4 regions of the Bradyrhizobium sp. HKCCYLS2038 genome follow, and region 1 is predicted to be linked to each of the others. Evidence: predicted binding sites of a transcription regulator. Region 1 holds the regulator's gene; each other region holds the start of a gene.

Region 1 (4,663 bases):
GACGCCGCCGGAGACCGAGCAGGGCGTCGAAGATTGAGGCCCCGATAGTTCGAACGTGCCGAGATGATACTCGGCGCCGTCAAGCCCGTCGAACAGCGAGGAGACCTCGACGAGCGTGAACGACGCCCCGGGATCGCGCCGCCAGATCGCAACGTCGTCAGCCGTGACCGTCAACCACCCGAACGCCAGCATATAGCGGCCGGGTTCGATGATCCGGCCAGCCTGGTTCCAATCGATCTTGTTGACCACGGTGATACCCCCGGCGGCCACAACGCCGGTCGAGGGACACCGTTCCTGTCGCCAGAGTGTAAGCTCCGCGCGTTCAGCTCAGGTGATGCTGATGCGGCGGATCGGGGTCGTCTGCGGTGTCGGCGTATCGTTCGCCATGCCGGGGCCGCGCTCGGTCGGCTGCTTGGTGACGGGCAGCTGCAGCACCGTGACGCGCTGGCCTTCGCAGAGCTGCGTCACGAGCACGTGGCGGCCATCGGCGAACTCGACGGCGTCGTGGTGGCGATCGGGAATGTGCTTTTCGATGCTGTTGAACTTGGCGACGCGCTCGCGGATTGTCCGGGTCCAGAGCCAGCGGCTGTCGTAGCGGACGTCCTCGGCGAAGGCGAGCTCGGTGCCGGGCAGCATGCAGACCGCGACGGTCGGCTCGCTTTCGCTGGCGAAGCCGCGGGTCGCGGTGCCGCGGAACGTCGTCGAGATCAGCGTCTCGCCGACCTTGGCGGGACGGGACGCAACGGCATGGAGGCTGTAGTCACACATCGGATCGCTCCTCGCTGAGAGATAGCCGACCCACGCTTCCCCCCGGACAGGCGCAGGCCTCTATCAGAGTGGACATCGAGGAGATGTTAGCGCGCGCTTCGCGGCAATTCTGCGCTGATCTGCACGGCATGCGGGTGGCCGCGATCACAAGCGTTTGAGGATACCGCGCTGCACATCATGACATGCATTCGCGCGCGACTCGATTTCGCGTCTTGCTTCTTTTCTTTGCGTCTCACGTCGTTCGGTGGCGAAGATCACAGCACCCCGCCACCGATCGATCGTGCATATCCAGCAAGCGACGTCGCGTGCTCAGTACTTGCGATACAGGCCGACCAGCTTGCCCTGGATCTTGACGCGGTTCGGCGGCAGGATGCGGACCTCGTAGGCGGTGTTGGCCGGCTCCAGCGCGATCGATGCGCCGCGGCGGCGGAAGCGCTTCAACGTCGCTTCCTCGTCGTCGATCAGCGCCACCACGATGTCGCCGGTGTCGGCGGTCTCGTTGCGCTGGATCAGCGCCATGTCCCCGTCGAGGATGCCGGCATCGACCATCGAGTCGCCGCGCACCTCCAGCGCATAATGGTCGCCATTGCCGAGCATGTCGGCGGGCACGCTGATGGTATGGCTGCGGGTCTGCAGCGCCTCGATCGGCGTACCGGCGGCGATGCGGCCCATCACCGGCACGGCGACCGGGCGCTCGCCGTCATCGAGCGCCGGCGTCGAGGTGCGAACCTTGCCGAGATTGCCCTCGATGACCGAGGGCGTGAAGCCACGGCGGTTGCTGGCCGCCTGCGACAGCTCGGGCAGCTTGATCACCTCGATGGCGCGGGCACGGTTGGGCAGCCGGCGGATGAAGCCGCGCTCCTCCAGCGCCGTGATCAGGCGGTGAATGCCCGACTTCGAGCGCAGATCGAGCGCGTCCTTCATCTCGTCGAACGAGGGCGGCACGCCCGCTTCCTTGAGCCGTTCGTTGATGAACCGCAGGAGTTCGTACTGTTTGCGCGTCAGCATCTCGGCCTGGTCCCCAGTTTGTTGTCGTCCAAGTCCCGTGCCCTGCGTCCCTGAGCCGGAAGTGAACGTTCGTATTCGCGTCGCCCGCAACATACTAAAAACAAATCATGAACGGACACTATATGTTCGATGTGTGTTCCGCAATCCTAAAAATATGATGAACGGCGCGGGCTTGCCGGTGAGAAAAGCTCAATTCGGCAGGCGCAGGATCTCGCAGGGGCTGCCGGCAGGCGCCTTCTGCGCGAAGGCCGGGCGGATCACCAGCGCCTGCGACAGCGCGAGATTCCCGAGCAGCGACGAATCCTGCTGCGTCACCGGGGTCGCCACCAGCGTGCCGTCGGCACGCTCGTCCAGCCGGGCCCGCAGATAGTCCTCGCGCGAATCATTGGCGCCGAGCTCGCGGCCGAGCAGGGCGGTCTCGCGCGGCAGCTGCGCCTCGTCGCGGCCGAGCAGGCGCCGAATCAGCGGCACCAGGAACAGGATGGCGCAGACATAGGACGACACCGGATTGCCGGGCAGGCCGATCACCCTGACGCCGCCGAGCCGGCCATGCATCATCGGCTTGCCCGGCCGCATCGCGATCTTCCAGAACGCCATCTCGACGCCCTCGGCCTCCAGCGCCTGCTTGACCAGGTCGTGATCACCTACCGAGGCGCCACCTGTCGTGATCAGGATGTCCGCGCCCGATTCGCGCGCCCGGCGAATGCCGGCCACGGTGGCTTCGAGCGTATCCGCCGCGATGCCGAGATCGACCGCTGCAGCGCCTTCGGCGCGCACCATCGCGCGCAGCGCGTAGCCGTTGGAGTAGACGATCTGGCCCGGGCCGGGCTCGGAGCCCGGCATCACCAGCTCGTCACCGGTGGCGAGCAGCGCCACCGTCGGCCGCCGCCGCACCGGCAGCGTAGGATGGTTCATGCTGGCGGCGAGCGACAGGTCGCGATCGCTGAGCCGGCGTCCGGCGTTCAGCAGCACCATGCCCTGATGAAAGTCGACGCCGGCGGGCCGGATGTGCCGGCCCTTGATCGCGGCCTCGGTGATCACGACGTGGCCGTCGCCCGCAATCGTGTCCTCCTGGATGACGACGGCGTCGGCGCCATCAGGCACGACGCCGCCGGTGAAGATGCGAGCGGCCTCGCCGGGTCCCACCACGCGGTCGAACGGCCGACCCGCCGCGACCTCGCCGATGACCTTCAGCCGTGCCTGCGGCTTGTCCGCATCGACAGCGCGCACCGCGTAACCGTCCATCGCCGACATCGCCTCGGGCGGCTGAGTCCGCAGCGCTGCCAGATCGCGCGCCAGGATGCGGTGAAAGGCATCGTCCAGCGCGACCTGCTCCTCGGCCAGCGGCTCGGCGCCTGCGAGCACCGCGGACAACGCATCGGATACCGGCATCAAGGCCATTGGAGTTCCTTTGAAAGCGATCGTGGGGGCGTTCTAGCCAATGGCGCTGTCGTGGCCAAGCGCGGCGCCAGCGTCGGTTCCAATTGCCCGCGCGCCCGGTGCATCGCGACCGTAGTGCTACGGTAGGGTCCGGCACCAGCCGGTTTCAGCCGATTTCGGCGCGCAAGAAGCCGAATTTGCTGCCCGTCGCAAGCGGGCCGGCCTGCTGCCTCGGGTTGTAGTTCAGTGTTTGAGAACGATTCTCCGCGAATCTCTGCCCGAGCCCAACTCCGATGGTGGAACTCAAACGGAATGCCTCGCGCGGAATATCACGCTGCAAGACGCAGCTGGTCAACCACCCCTCTCTTGATCGCCGCGCTGATCGCGCTCGCCTGTGCCGCCTTCGTGGCCGTGGAGGTCTCGCGCGCGCTGAGGCTGCGCGAGGCGATCTTCACCGATGGAAAGAAGGACACCGTCAATCTCACGAGCTCTCTGCTGCAGCACGCCGAGCTGACGTTTCGCACGGCCGACGCGCTGCTCACGGGGACCGTGTCCTCGCTCGAGCATCGTCCTCCGGATCGGGACGACCGCAGGCGTCTCAAGGCCTGGTTCATCGACGAGCTGAAGCGCATGCCGCAGCTCGTCAACCTGTTGGTGGTCGACCAGGAGGGCACGCTGCTGGTCAGCACGATCGCCGAAGAGGGCACCGTGAACTACGCGGATCGCGACTTCTTCGCCTATCATCGCGATGACCCGGACCGTGGCGTGCGCCTGCACGTGCCGATTCGTGGACGCGCCAGCAATCAATGGATCATTCCGCTCACGCGGCGCTTCAACCGTCCCGACGGCAGCTTCGGCGGTGTCGTGGTGGCGGCGCTCGGCACGCAATATTTCCAGGATTTCTATCAGCGGCTCGACGTCGGCCGGAATGGCGCGATCCTGTTGGCGTCGCTGGACGGGCCGCTGCTGGTACGGCGGCCCTACGCCGAGTCAAATGTCGGCCGCGACATGACGCAGAGCGGCCTCTTCCAGGAGCTCAAGCGCACTCCGGTCGGCAGTCTCGAGATCACGTCATCGACCGATGGCGTCCGACGCTTCAACAGCTACGAGCAGAGCAGCAGTTTACCGATCTTGGTTGCTGTCGCGCACGACGTCGAAGAGATGCTGGCGCCGTGGTGGCAGTCGACCATCCGGCGCATGGTCGAGGCCGGGGCGATCGTCGCCATGATGATCCTGCTTGGGATGCTGATCTGGCGCACGACCCGGAAGCTCGCCGACCGGGCGACCGAGCTTCGTGAGGCCAACGAGCGCTTCGCTGTCGCCATCGATGCGCTGCCGGACGGGCTGAGTGTCTTCGGCGCCGACAACACGCTCATCGTGTCGAACCGGCGGGTCGCCGAGCTCTACGATATCGACCCCCAGGAGTTTTGCCCCGGCGCCCCCTTCAGCCGTTTTGCGCAGCTTTCCAGGGAACGCGGCATCAAGTTCGAACTCGTCGCCAACAACG
Region 2 (4,663 bases), on a different contig from region 1:
AGGCGAAGACGACGCGGCCCTCGGAGCGCAGCGCATTGCGGATGTTGAGGACGGCGCGCACCGGGTTGGCGAAGTACATCACGCCGAGCCGGGAGATCACGACATCGGCGCTCGCGGCCTTGAAGTGATGCACCATCGCGTCGCCCTGCACGAAGCTGACGGGAGCATCCGACGGCGCGAGTGCATGGGCCGCGGTCAGCATGGCCGCTGAGACATCGAGGCCGAGCACGCTGCCGCCGGCGCCGACCTTCTCGGCGGCGGCGATCATCGTCGCACCGCAGCCGCAGCCGACGTCGAGCACGCGCTCGCCCGGCGCGATCGCGGCCCGCGCGAGCAGCGCCTCCTGCACCGGCGCCAGCATCGCATCGAGCTCCGCCCGCCGCGCCACCCAGCGCTCGCCGCCCGCACCGTTCCAGAAGGCGATCTGCTCGGCATTCTCGAAGTGGCCAAAGGAGGTGTCGGTGACGGCGGCGTCCATAAGGGAACTCGGCAGGATGGCAGAAATGAAAACGAGCTCCGTGCGAGGGGACGCCCGGCAGCTCGATGGGGAGTTTAGGAGGTGGCTCGCGGGTTGGAAAGACGTCGCCGCAGCACGCGGCGTTCGGCCAGCGATGATCGGCCGCGACGGCCATGTCCGTCCCGCGCTGGCCGAGGTGATTGCCGCGGGCGACGCGCGATGAAGATCCGCGTTGCAGCCGGCCCATGAGCTATGGCAGGTGTCGCCGCGGCGCGGGACCGGCCCACGGCACGCACGCGCCCGGTCCTAAGGTGATCGACGTGCCGGCTCTGGTGCCTCCGCTGGCCAGCCGGCCACGTCCGCTATCCCGGCTCCGCCGCACCGATCACTCGATCCTGGAATCACACGATGTCGATAGCACCCGTTCTCGCGCTGCATGGTGGAGCCGGCACGATCCGCCGCGACCGGATGACGCCGACGCTGGAGGCCGCCTTCCACGCGGGCCTGCGCGCCGCGCTGCAGGCCGGCTATGGCATCCTGCGCGACGGCGGCTCGGCGCTCGATGCGGTCACCGCGACGGTGATGGCGCTGGAGGACGATCCGCTGTTCAACGCCGGCCGCGGCGCCGTCTACACCACCGACGGCACCCAGGAGATGGATGCGGCGATCATGTCGGGACGCGATCGCGCCTGTGGCGCGGTCGCCGGCATCTGCGGCCCGCGCCATCCGATCCTGGCCGCGCGGGCAGTCATGGAGACGACGGCGCACGTCCTGCTCAGCGGCGAGGGCGCGCGCCGTTTCTGCCGCGAAGCCGGTCTCGAACATCCCGCCCCCGGCTGGTTCGACACGCCCGAACGCCGCGCCGCGCTCGAGGCCGAGATGGCGCGCCGCGCCTCGGGAGCGGCGGACGACGGCGACGACGCGCGCCGGCACGGCACGGTCGGCGCCGTGGCGCGCGACGTCCACGGCCATCTCGCCGCGGCGACCTCGACCGGCGGCATGACCGCCAAGCAGCCCGGCCGGGTCGGCGATAGCCCGATCTTCGGCGCCGGCACCTGGGCCGATGACCGCACCTGCGCGATCTCGGCGACCGGCCATGGCGAGGTCTTCATCCGCCATGCGGTCGCGCACGAGATCGATGCGCGGATGCGACTCGCCGGGCAGTCCCTCGCGGCAGCGGCGCACGCCGTCATCACCGAGATCGCCCCGTTGGGCGGCTCGGGCGGCCTCGTGGCCGTTGATGCGCACGGCAACGTCGCCCTGCCCTTCAACTGCAGCGGCATGTATCGCGCCTGGACCGCTCCGGACGGCCAGATGCACACGGCGATCTACGGCGACTGATCTTGCCCCACCGCCACGGTCCATTGGGTGACTTCCAAGTCGACGGCGCGCCGCGTTGCCCGCGGACCACGCGCGACCGGCGGTGGTTACTCGATGGTGGTTGCTGAGCAAGGCGCGCGGCACTAGCCGCGCGCAGGGTGAGCACAGCCGCCAGCTTGCTGTGACGATCAGAAGATTTCCGCTGGCGTTTACGCGCCTCTTCGCCGCTCCGCTGAAACAGCGAAGGTGCAAGTGTCCCTTTGAATCAAAAGGTCAAAAGGATGAAATGGTCGGAGCGGCGGGATTCGAACCCACGACCCCTAGTCCCCCAGACGCAGGCAATTCATTGTATTTGCTTGGTTTTCTGGGACACTTTGATACAGATCCGCGACGCTACTGCAATGGTTTTCCGCAGAAAGTGGCAACCGCGGCCACAGCAAAGGCCCCAGCCCCACAGGCTAGAACTCGGGCTTGTTCTTGTTTCGTTCTATATCTATGGTGGTCGTCCGTAGACGGGCGCTTCGACCTGTGGGCTGGAGCCTAGCGATGGTTGACAGATACCGGCTTTGGGAAGTGCAGTGACAGTGCCTCTGATCAAGCACGAAACCATCCCGAGATGCGGGAGCTTCGAAGTGCGCTATTCGGACGGCAGACCGAGCGTTTACTTCTACTGGGATGATTTACCAGGCCGGCGGCTTCAACCGAATCTGTTGACCAGTGCTGATGCCCTCGCGGCCGCCAAGCGCCTAGCCAGGAAAGAGCGGGGTGATCCGTCAAATGGCTAATTCGACATGAGAACATACAGAAAACACGATGGATTGCGTGGGGAATGGAACACACCGGCCCCGAAAAATCTTTGTCCCAGCCGAAGTGTCAACAGCCTGATTTGTTAATCGGGAATCGGCGTAGGATGATCTCGCAGGGGTTAGAAAATGAACCAAGCTCTTTTTGCTGCACGCGATGACGCGCCTGCGCTTTCACCAATCTCTCCTGCGCTGGAACTCGGCGCTTACGAAGAGCTGTGGCTGCAGAGCGGCGCTACTTTTAAGACAATTGCCGAGCGCTTTGCTCGAGATCCGACGGCACTTCCGTCTGATTTTGTGCCGAGAGCGATAGCGCTTGCACGTGCCCAAGAGATCTTCACTGTTCTGAAATCGCGTGGCGTTTCTCGGTTTGGCGTGAGAATCAACCATGCCGGCGATTATCCGGTGAAGCTGCGGGACGCGCGGTATCCGGTCGAGCTGCTGTACTTTCAAGGGGCTTGGGAGCTCTCCGAAACGCGCAGCGTGGCCGTTGTCGGAAGCCGTAAGGCTTCCGAAGACGGGTTAAAGCGGGCGCAGCGCATCGCCCGCGAATTGGTAGGACGTGGCTTCACGGTGGTTTCGGGCTTGGCCGCGGGAATCGACAGGGCCGCCCATACGGCCGCGCTTGATGCCGGCGGACAAACGATTGCGGTCATCGGGACGCCGTTGGGCATTACATATCCTAAGGAGAATGCCGAGCTCCAAACCCGCATAGCAAAGGACTTCTTGCTCATTTCTCAGGTGCCAATCCTGCGATATGCCAAGCAGGCTGTGCCGCAGAACAAGCTGTTCTTCCCAGAGCGCAACGTGACCATGAGTGCTCTGACCGAAGCGACTATCATTGTGGAGGCTGGCGATACTAGCGGAACGCTGACACAGGCGCGCGCAGCCATTCAACAAGGGCGGAAGTTGTTTATTCTGGATTCTTGCTTCAACCGGCAAGACCTGACTTGGCCAGCGACCTATGAGGCTAAGGGGGCGATCCGAGTGAGGAGCGCTGACGATATATGGCAGGCATTGGGTGACGATAAAGCTCAGCAAAATCGATGATCAAAATCGAGCAGATCATCATCACCTAACGTCCGAGGACGTTTGCTTCTATCTTTGGGAGTATACGTCCGGTCGAAACTACGCTTTCAGCGAGACGAATTCCCTAATTTCGAATCTTAAAAAGAAGCCGTCGCAGAAAAAAGCCGCTGGGTACCAGTACAAGGGGCGCGCAATCGCCAAATGCGCTTCGGTACTCGGGCCAGCTATAAATCCTGCTTGGCTCGATGGTGCAGTACTTGTGCCAATCCCTCCATCGAGAGTGCGTAGCGATCCAGATTATGATGATCGGATCGCTCTGATTTGTCGATCGATTAAGTCTAGCGTGAAAGTCGATGTTAGAGAACTGCTCTACCAAACTAAGAGTCTTCGAGCGGCTCATGAAACCGACCAACGTCCTACGGTAGAAGAGATAAAGGCGTCTTATGCCATCGATGAGAAGCTAACCTCGCCGGCACCATCACGAATTGGGCTAGTGGACGATGTGATTACGGCAGGCGCTCATTACCGAGCAGCAAAGGAAGTCATAAGCGCGCGCTTCCCAAAGGCTACAATTGTGGGCTTCTTCATCGCTCGCCGCGTGTTTGCAGACCCGTTTGAAGGACTCGACCTTGAGTTCCAAGACGAATAGCTTCAATCTTCAGTTGTGCCGCCACCCACTTGCGTCTTCTAAACTACGATCAACCCTGACGTTTAAGAGTCGGATTGGAAGATGATTTGTCCCCATTGTGGAATACATTTCCATGACAATTGGGAAGCAGGGATCATACTCCGCGCCGGAACGGGCTTGGCCGCGCGCAACGTAACTTGGTTTTATCGTACAGCTGTTTGCCCCGGCCCCGATTGCGGAAAGGTAACGGTTGAGCTTGGCGGACGCCCGGCATCAAACGCAGGGGGCCCCATCGTAGCGGGCCCTATCGGTTGGTGGACAGTTTTCCCATCCGGAGCAAATCGAGGCCCCGTTCCAAAGGAAGTCCCGTCAGAAATTGCACAAGACTATGTCGAAGCTTGCAATGTGCTCCCAATCAGCCCCAAG
Region 3 (4,663 bases), on a different contig from region 1:
GCGAGTTGCGTGGGAGTGAGCGATGAACAGGTTCTTGGTCGGTGCTGCCGCCGCGGCGGGCTTGGGCGCAGCGGCTTTCGGATCGGGGTCGGCGCAGGCCGCCGATCTCGGCTACGGGCGCCAGGCGCCTTATACGGTGAACCAGCCCCTCAACGCCTACAGCTGGGCCGGCCCTTATCTGGGCGGCACGCTGGGCTATGAATGGGGCTCGGTCGGCAACAACCCGACCAAGCCGTCCGGCCTCACTGGCGGCATCACCGCCGGCTACAATTGGCAGAACGGCCCGTGGGTGTTCGGCGTCGAAGGCGATTTCAACCTCACCGGCGCCAACGACACCTTTGCGCCGTGGAAGTTCTCGAACCCATGGTTCGGCACCTTGCGCGGCCGCGCCGGCTACGCCTTCAACAACATTCTGTTCTACGGCACCGGCGGTCTCGCCTTCGGCTCGCTGCGCGCCGAGACGTTCGGTCTGTCGGAATCGCACACGACGGCCGGCTGGACGCTCGGTGTCGGCACCGAGTTCGGCCTGGCACAGAACTGGAGCGCCAAGATCGAGTATCTCTATGTCGATCTCGACAGCAGCAATTTCGTGATCACGGGGGCGAAGAACGACTATCGGTCTGGATTGATCCGTGCAGGCATCAACTTCCACTTCTGATAGCAACAAAAATTAGGAAGAAGAAACGTCGAACGACGACCTTCCGGCCGCTCACGCGGCCGGAATTTTTTTGTCGTGACGAGTCGAGCGACCCGACCTGACAAGCTGACGTTGCAAGCTGACCAGGAGGCGTGCGTCATCATGCGCAGGCCGCGCGTGCTGATCAGCCAAGGCTGAGCACGCGAGCCGACTGCGCTGTCGGCAGCTTCCAAACCAATCTGTGAATGACGTTGCGGCGCCCGCTGGAGCAGGTCACGCTGGCGCGTGCCCTCCGCGGGCTCGCGCTACGACGACAGGACCAGGTTCACCGCCTTCGGGCCTTTGCCCTTCTTGTCCGGCTCGACCTCGAAGCTGATACGCTGTCCCTCGGTCAGATCCTTCAAGCCCGCGCGCTCCACCGCCGTGATGTGCACGAACACGTCGCGTCCACCGTCGTCCGGCTTGATGAAGCCGTAGCCGCGCTCACCATTGAAGAACTTGACTGTCCCAGTCATGGCCATCGGGAAACTCCTCCCCCGCAATGCTTCCTCCACTGCGCGCCCTGCGCAGCGTCCGACCGGTCATCACTTCAATCGGAAAGCGTTGGCCACCTTAACGCCCAGCGCTCGCCACGCCGGATCGTCGGATCTTGTTAGGCCTTGATCACCCCGCCGCAACCATTCGCGGAAGCGGAACGTAAAGCCAGTCTTACAGTCAGACACAATAATACGGTTCCGCGCCGATTGACTACGGCTTTTCGATGCGCGCCCGCTTCAAGCTTTGGGGATGTCCAGCCTGAAGCGTGCAGTGCCGCCCTGACCGAGCGGCCGCTGCAGTTCCTGCAGGATGAGCTTGAGCTCATCATGCAATGTCCATGGCGGGTTGACGATCAAGAGCCCGGTCGAGGTCAGCGCCTCGCCTTCGATCTGCGGTGCGACGCTGAATTCGACCCGCAACACCTTGCCCGGCGGCTTCGCTGCAGCGGCGAGATGCGCGACGCGATCGGTCAGATCCTCGGTCGCACGGCGGCTCTTGGCCGGATACCAGAGCACGTAGATACCGGTCGGCCACTTCGCATAAGCGGCAGCGAACCGGTCGGCGAGCCGCTCGAACTCGTCTTTCGCCTCGAAGGCCGGATCGATCAGCACCACGCCCCGCCGCTCGTTCGGCGGCACGAAGGCGGGCAGGGCGACCCAGCCGTCGAGATCGACGACGCGGGCCTGCGCATCGCGGCGCAGCACATCGATCAGCTGCTTGCGCGGCTCAGGTGCCAGCTCGCACAGGGTCATGCGATCCTGCGGCCGCAGCAGCGCCCGCGCGATCAGGGGCGAGCCGGGATAGGCGATCAGCTCGGGGGTCGGGTTGAACGACCGGACGATGTCGAGATAGGGCGCGACCAGGGCGTAGGCCTGGTCCGACAGCCGCGCCTGCAGCAGCCGCGCGATGCCGGTGAGAAACTCGCCGCTGCGGGTCGCCTCGTCGCCGGTCAGATCGTACAGCCCGGCGCCGGCATGCGTATCGATGACGCGAAACGCCGCCGGCTTGTCCTGCAGGTAGACCAGGATGCGCGTCAGCACGATGTGCTTGATGACGTCGGCGAAGCCGCCGGCGTGAAAGGCGTGTCGGTAGTTCATGCCGCAGGGGTTACGCCGTTCCGCGACAAAAGGGTACCCATTCGTGCGGTCGCGCGCGGGCCCGCCGGCCCGAGGCGCTAGCCGCCGCGCACCGGCGGCATGTTGATCTCGTCACGCCGGCAGGCCTGGCGATCGACCTCGTCGCAGCTGCGGAACTCGAGGTCCTTCGACAGGCAGATCCGCACCTCGCTCAGCCGGGTGCGGTTGCAGGTGACGGCGATGGCCGATGTCGTCAGCTTGGGGTTGACCTTGATGAAGGCCTCCTCGATGGCGGTCGGCGACGCGGTCTTGGCCTGCGACGGATCGAAGAACTCCGGAGGAATCTTGACCACGGCGCGGGCCTTGCGGATGGCCTCGAAATAGGCCTTTGCCGACAGGCCCGAGCAGGTGCCGTGCTTGTCCCACTCGTTGTAGATCAGCCCCGGCGCCGGCATCAGGTCGAGCATCGAGGTCATGATGTTGCGCGGCAGGCGCGGCGACGGCTGCTCGCAATATTCGGGATAGCCGTTTTCATATTGCGGCCACAGCCCATGCACGACGAAAGAGTAGGGTCGGCCGCTGCACTGCTGCGAGCCACGGCCGCGGCCACCGCGCTCCTCGGCCTCGGCGCAGAAGGACGGCGACCAGGACAGTGACAGGACGTAGAAGTCGAACGCGCCCGGCGCGTTCTGGCGGCGGTCCTGCGCTCCCGCGGGCGCGCACAGCAGCAGGGCGAAACCGGCGATCGCGGTGACAATGGCGGCAGGTCGGCGCAGGCAATCGAACATGGCAAACTCCCCGGACAATACCAGGAACTTAGCAGTCGGCCGGAACATTACAAGAACAAAAACGGCTGCCCGGAGGCAGCCGATAACCGAAGCTCAGAAATTCGCCGTGTGACGGCCGAATCAGGGCTTGGCGGCGCGGCACGCCGGATTGAAGGCCCAGTTGCGGTCGAGCCCGACCACGCAGAACTCGACACCCTGATCGTAGCCGGCGAAGCCGCCATCCTCGATGATGGAGTAGTTGACGGTGCGGACCTTGCCGTCGCTGACCATGACGCTGCCGGTGCAGTAGCGGCGCGGGATGTTGTCGGACTGCCAGGGCCGGAAGGCGATCTCGCGGACATTGGCGATGCCGGTGATCGTCAGCGACGAATTCCAGAAGGTGCTCTCCTTCTCCTGGAAGCGCGACACGATGGTCGGGACGGCCGCCTCGCAGGGCGCGACGCGGCCCTCATATTTCGGACCCGACAGCCAGAAGTTCATTTCCAGCGGGTTGGCGGCGTGGGCCGGCGCAGTGGCGACGAGAGCCGCGAGCAGCGCGCCGCAAGCAGCGCCGAGCGTCTTGATAGGGGTGCTGAAGTCGCGCATGGGCCGTCCGCAAGGTCTGATCCGGGAACATGGACCGTGCCGCGGCGGCCACAGGAGGTCAAGTGCAACGCGGCAACACTCCACGATTAGTCCTGTTAACCCGGGGCCGGTGTTCTTTTCTTGACGGGACAGGACCTTTAGGATGGCGCCAGCGCTAAGGAGACTCCAATGCGGATGCTGAAGGTCGGGATCGCGAACACCCGATTCGTGAAGATGGCTGGTGTGATGGCCGGCTTAACGGCCGCTTTGGCGGTGATGGCCGCCGCGCCGGCCCGGGCCGACTGGGTGCCGGCGTTCAAGGGCAACGACACCGGCGGCATCATCGCCTATCCGCTGGCCCAGACGGCGGACGCGCGCCAGATGGCGGTCGACCACTGCGCCTCCTACGGCAAGGTCGCGAAATTCCGCGCCGTCGATGCGCGCTATGGCGGCTACGTGTCGTTCTCCTGCCGCTGGGTGCCGTATGGCTCGGCGCAGCGACCGCTGCGGACGCTTTACTGAACCGCATCGAGGCCTGACTACACTAACGCCATGATTCGGCGTCATCGGTCCGCCGATCGACATCAAGCCGGAACACAATCATGACACGTCACCGCCTCGTCCTCGGACTCCTCTGTTGCGGCATGCTGGGCGTCACGGCGAGCGCGGCCGCGCTCGAGCTTCCGGTGCGCAAGGCGGGGCTGTGGGAGTTGAAAATGATCAGATCCGGCGGCCAGCTGCCGGAGATGACCATGCAGCACTGCACCGATGAGACCACCGACAAGGACATGAACAACATGGCCTCGCCGATGGCGCAGCAGGTCTGCTCCAAGCAGGACATCCAGAAGACGGCGACCGGCTATGTCAGCGATTCCGTCTGCAGCTTCGGCGGCATGAGCACGACCTCGCATGCCGACATCACCGGCGACTTCAACTCCGCCTACACGGTCAAGACGACCTCGAAGATCCAGGGCGGCGCCGCGGGGGCCAAGGACACCGCGATGACCATCGAGGCCAAGTGGCTCGGCGCCTGCAAGGCGGACCAGAAGCCCGGCGACATC
Region 4 (4,663 bases), on a different contig from region 1:
ACCAGCACGCAGATGATGAAGAACAGCGGCCAGCCGGTCGCCTTCGCCACGTAGCCGGCGCCTGACGACAGATAGGTGCGGCCGACGGCGGCGAGCGCCGTCAGCAGCGCGTATTGGGTCGCGGTGTGCAGCGGGTTCTTGCAGAGCGCGGAGAGGTAGGCGACGAAGATCACGGTGCCGATCGCGCTGGTGAAGTTTTCCGCCGAGATCGCCAACGCCAGCGCCCATTGATTGACGCCGACGACTGCAAGCCACGAGAACGACAGGTTGGCCAGCCCCTGTACGACACCGCCGATCCACAGGCTCGTGGCGAGCGAATAGCGCCGCGCGACGAAGCCGCCGGCAAAGCCGCCGGCGAGCGTGGCGGCGAGGCCGACGCCCTTCACGATCGCGGCGTAGTCGACCTTGGTGAAGCCGAGATCGATCACGAAGGGCGCGGTCATGGTGCCGGAGAAGGCGTCAGTGAACTTGAACAGAACGACGAAGGCGAGCGCGGCCAGCGCATCGCGCCGTCCCAGGAATTCGAGGAACGCGCCGCTGGCCGCATGCATCACACGGGTGAGCGCGGTGTCGGCGCTCATCTCGGCTTCGGCCTGCTTCGACTGCGCCGGCTCGGTTGCGGCGAGTGCCGTGATCGTGCCGATCAGCACCAGGCCCGCCATCACGACGTAGCCCCACATCCAGGACGACGAACGAGGCAGCCCCGAGCTCTCGAACGCGCTGACCACGACGAGCGCGCCGGCCGTCGAGACCAGCATGCCGATGCGGTAGGCCGCGACATAGGACGCCATGCCAGCAGCCTGCTCGCTCTCCGGCAGGCTCTCGACGCGGAAGGCATCGACCACGATGTCCTGGGTCGACGACGTCGCGGCGACCAGCAGCGCGGCCAACGCCACCATGAACGGCGCATGCGCCGGGTCGGTCGACGCCAGCAGCAGGATTGCGGCGATCAGCAGCAGCTGTGCGAACACCAGCCAGCCGCGGCGCCGTCCGAACGCGCGCGTGAGCAGCGGGACATGCAGCGCGTCGACCAGTGGCGCCCACAGGAACTTCAAGGTGTAGGGCGTGCCGACCAGCGCAAACAGCCCAATGGTGCCGAGATCGACGCCGAGCTCGCGCATCCAGATCTGCAAGGTCGAGCCGGACAGCGCCAGCGGCAGGCCCGAGGAGAAGCCGAGGAACAGCACGATCAACACGCGTGGCTGCAGGTACACGGCCATGCTCTCGCGCCAGGTCGGGGCGGGCTTGGGCCCAGGCTCTGCAGCGCTCGCTACGAGGTCGGATGTCGCGTCGGGTGCGGTCATGACCGGGTGGTAGCAGATTTGGGCGGCTGTCGCGACGCCACCCTCACTCCCCCGCCTGCATCCCGCCCGCCAGCGGAAATAGATCCGGAGTCGTGCCGCCAGCTGGCGCAATCCGCGGCGAGTCGACCGGCGTGTCCTGCCTGCTGAAATCCAGCTCCTCGATGCGCGCGGCGCGCTTTTCGATTTTGTCGGCGGAGATGAGGATCTGGCGGATGTCCTCGCCGACGTCGCCGAAATGTTTCTGCAGCTTCAGCACACGCTCGCGCAGGCGGCCGAGATCGTCGCCGAGATGGATCACCTCGTTGCGGATCTGGTCGGCAGCGTCGCGGATGCGCGCGTCCTTCATGATCTGCTGCATGACCTGGATGGCAAGCATCAGGAGCGACGGCGACACGAGCACGACACGGGCGCGATAGGCCTTCTGGATGACGTCGTCGAAGCCATCGTGGATTTCGGCATAGACCGATTCCGACGGCACGAACATCAGGGCCGTATCCTGAGTCTCGCCGACGACCAGATATTTCTCGGCGATGTCGTTGACGTGGCGCAGCACGTCGGTGCGCAGGCGCTGCGCAGCGGCGCGCTTCTCCTCCTCGGTCTCGGCGTCATGCAGCGCGGTGACCGCCTCCAGCGGAAACTTGGCGTCGATGCACAGCGGCCTGGTGTCGGGCAGGAACACGACGCAGTCCGGCCGCTTGCCGCTGGCGAGCGTGTACTGGAATGCGAAACTGCCCTTCGGCAGCCCGTCCTGCACGATCGCCTCCATCCGCGCCTGTCCGAACGCGCCGCGCGACTGCTTGTTGGCAAGCACGTCGCGCAGGGTCGTCACCTGCGTGGTGAGCTCGCTCAGATCACGGTGCGCATTGTCGATGATGCCGAGTCGCTCGTGCAGCACGCGCAGCGAATCCATGGTGTGGCGCGTGCTTTGCTCCATCGACTGGCCGACGCGGTGAGTGACCGCATCGAGCCGCTCGTTGACGCTGCGGGCCAGGTCGACCTGGCGCCCGGCCAGCAGCTGTGCCATCGCGTCGACCCGGCCGGAGGCCTCGCTCTGGACGCGGATCATGTCGCCGAACCGTTGTTCGAGCTCGTCGGCCCGCATCGCCTGCTGGGCGGCAAGCTCGGTGCCGCGCCGGCTGGAGCGGGCGACCGCCGCCACGATCATCACGAGCAGCAGCAGCACCAGCACGCCGAATCCGATCAGCGCATCGCTGGCCCGGATCGGCAGATCGCCGATCATGACGACGACAGGATTGAGGCTCTGGCTGGCGGTCATCACCCCCGTCTATCCGATTCGCGCAAGCTCGCGAACGAAGAGAGAACATTTATGGTTAAGGCCGGGTTAAGAAGCATGGTTAACGGATCGTTGAAATTCATGGTTAGCGATGTCTTAACCGCACGCCATTAGATTGACCCGGTCAGTTCCGCGGCTTAAATCGCGCGCCATGTCCCTAAAAGAAATCATCATCCTGCCGGATCGGCAGCTGCGGCTGGTCTCCAGGCCTGTCGAGAAGGTCACGCCGGAGATCCGGCAGCTGGTCGACGACATGTTCCAGACCATGTACGACGCGCCCGGCATCGGGCTCGCGGCGATCCAGGTTGCGCAGCCCTTGCGCCTGATCACCATGGATCTGGCGAAGCCGGATTCCGGCGGCGAGACCAAGCGCGAGCCGCGGGTCTTCATCAATCCGGAGATCGTCGCCAAGTCGGACGAGCTATCGGTCTACGAGGAAGGCTGCCTGTCGATTCCCGAATATTACGAGGAGGTCGAGCGACCGGCGCGCGTCCGCGTCCGCTTCACCGATATCGACGGCGTGGTCCGCGAGGAGGATGCCGAGGGCCTCTACGCCACCTGCATCCAGCACGAGATCGACCATCTCAACGGCGTGCTGTTCATCGACTATCTGTCGAAGCTCAAGCGCGACCGCGTAATGAAGAAGTTCACCAAGGCCGCCAAGCGCGCGGGCGACTAATCGACGAACTCTTTCCTCCGTCATGCCCGGGCCTGACCCGGGCATCCACGTCTTGCCTCTCGCGTTGGCTTTGCGACGTGGATGACCGGGACAAGCCCGGCCATGACGCGGAGGATCGGCTATGCAGGATCTTCCACCAGATGCCGCTTCGCCTGATCTTCATGGGCACGCCGGACTTCGCCGTGCCGACCCTGCTCGAGCTCGCCGGCCATGGCCACGAGATCGTGGCCGTCTACACCCGCGCGCCGAAGCCCGGCGGCCGCCGTGGCCTCGCGCTGGTGCCGACCCCGATCGAGACCGAGGCGCGCCGGCTCGGCATCCCCGTGCTCACGCCGAAGACGCTGAAAACCGAGGAAGCGCTGGCCGAGTTCCGCGCCCATGACGCCGATGCCGCCGTCGTCGTCGCCTACGGCATGATCCTGCCGCAGGCGATCCTCGATGCGCCCAGGCTCGGCTGCTACAATCTTCACGCCTCGCTGCTGCCGCGCTGGCGTGGCGCCGCGCCGATCAATCGCGCCATCATGGCGGGTGATGCCGAGTCCGGCGTCATGGTGATGAAGATGGATGTCGGTCTCGACACCGGCGACGTCGCGATGGCCGAGCGCCTTGGTATCACCGACGCCATGACGGCCTCCGATCTGCATGATCGCCTGTCGCGGATCGGCGCCGACCTGATGGTGCGCGCGATGGCTGCGCTGGAGCGCGGCGGGCTGACGCTGACGAAGCAGGCCGAGGACGGCGTCACCTACGCCGCCAAGATCGAGAAGGCCGAGGCGCGGATCGACTGGAGCAGGCCGGCGCATGCCGTGCTGCGCCACATCCACGGCCTGTCGCCGTTCCCCGGCGCCTGGAGCGAGATCGTGCTCGATGGCGAGGCCGTGCGGCTGAAGATCCTGCGCTGCGCGCTCGCCAGTGGCGCGGGCGAGCCGGGCACCGTGCTTGACGAGCAGCTCACCATCGCCTGCGCCGACGGCGCCATCCACATCACCGAGCTGCAGCGCGCGGGCAAGGGCCCGATGAAGGCCGCGGATTTTCTGCGCGGCACGGCTGTCGCGCCGGGCCTGCGCTTCGGCTGACCATTTCAGCCCGTCATGCGCGGGCTTGACCCGCGCATCCATCTCGCGAACAAGCTTCGCCCATGGATGGATTGCCGGGTCAAGCCCGGCAATGACGGCCCAGACGTGATCGAGGCGATGCCCCGCTACAAGCTCACCATCGAATATGACGGCACCCCGTTCTGTGGCTGGCAGCTGCAGGAGACGCTGCCGTCGGTGCAGGGCGCCCTGGAGGCGGCGGTGCAGGCGACCTGCGGCGTGCCGACCCGCGTGCACGGCTCCGGCCGCACCGATGCCGGCGTCCATGCCACCGGGCAGGTCGCGCATTGCG

What was found. Region 1 encodes LexA, which represses DNA repair genes until DNA is damaged. Its sites were predicted from a motif close to TGTTCNNNNTGTGTTCNG; they were not measured.
Region 2: a site for LexA is predicted at 2,571-2,588, ahead of ACQR1I_RS16480 (DNA-processing protein DprA). Genes of this name have one in related genera too.
Region 3: a site for LexA is predicted at 3,079-3,096, ahead of ACQR1I_RS26160 (ribonuclease T2 family protein). Genes of this name have one in related genera too.
Region 4: a site for LexA is predicted at 2,611-2,628, ahead of ACQR1I_RS01470 (DNA recombination protein RmuC). Genes of this name have one in related genera too.

Annotation. Positions count from the first base shown of each region.
Region 1 covers NZ_JBNPTM010000009.1:25,887-30,549, reverse strand. The annotation lists gene ACQR1I_RS30560 (hypothetical protein) at 1-249, opposite strand, end outside; gene ACQR1I_RS30565 (ComEC/Rec2 family competence protein) at 1-37, shown strand, start outside; gene ACQR1I_RS30555 (hypothetical protein) at 328-768, opposite strand; gene lexA (transcriptional repressor LexA) at 1,078-1,776, opposite strand; gene ACQR1I_RS30545 (molybdopterin molybdotransferase MoeA) at 1,966-3,177, opposite strand; gene ACQR1I_RS30540 (ATP-binding protein) at 3,469-4,663, shown strand, end outside.
Region 2 covers NZ_JBNPTM010000003.1:584,424-589,086, forward strand. The annotation lists gene ACQR1I_RS16470 (class I SAM-dependent methyltransferase) at 1-478, opposite strand, end outside; gene ACQR1I_RS16475 (isoaspartyl peptidase/L-asparaginase family protein) at 866-1,798, shown strand; gene ACQR1I_RS16480 (DNA-processing protein DprA) at 2,710-3,630, shown strand; gene ACQR1I_RS16485 (hypothetical protein) at 3,602-4,258, shown strand; gene ACQR1I_RS16490 (DUF4145 domain-containing protein) at 4,340-4,663, shown strand, end outside.
Region 3 covers NZ_JBNPTM010000006.1:211,184-215,846, reverse strand. The annotation lists gene ACQR1I_RS26175 (outer membrane protein) at 23-658, shown strand; gene ACQR1I_RS26170 (cold-shock protein) at 943-1,158, opposite strand; gene ACQR1I_RS26165 (23S rRNA (adenine(2030)-N(6))-methyltransferase RlmJ) at 1,411-2,271, opposite strand; gene ACQR1I_RS26160 (ribonuclease T2 family protein) at 2,349-3,038, opposite strand; gene ACQR1I_RS26155 (hypothetical protein) at 3,159-3,623, opposite strand; gene ACQR1I_RS26150 (hypothetical protein) at 3,792-4,124, shown strand; gene ACQR1I_RS26145 (DUF3617 domain-containing protein) at 4,205-4,663, shown strand, end outside.
Region 4 covers NZ_JBNPTM010000001.1:330,925-335,587, forward strand. The annotation lists gene ACQR1I_RS01465 (AmpG family muropeptide MFS transporter) at 1-1,304, opposite strand, end outside; gene ACQR1I_RS01470 (DNA recombination protein RmuC) at 1,348-2,580, opposite strand; gene def (peptide deformylase) at 2,750-3,277, shown strand; gene fmt (methionyl-tRNA formyltransferase) at 3,418-4,353, shown strand; gene truA (tRNA pseudouridine(38-40) synthase TruA) at 4,471-4,663, shown strand, end outside.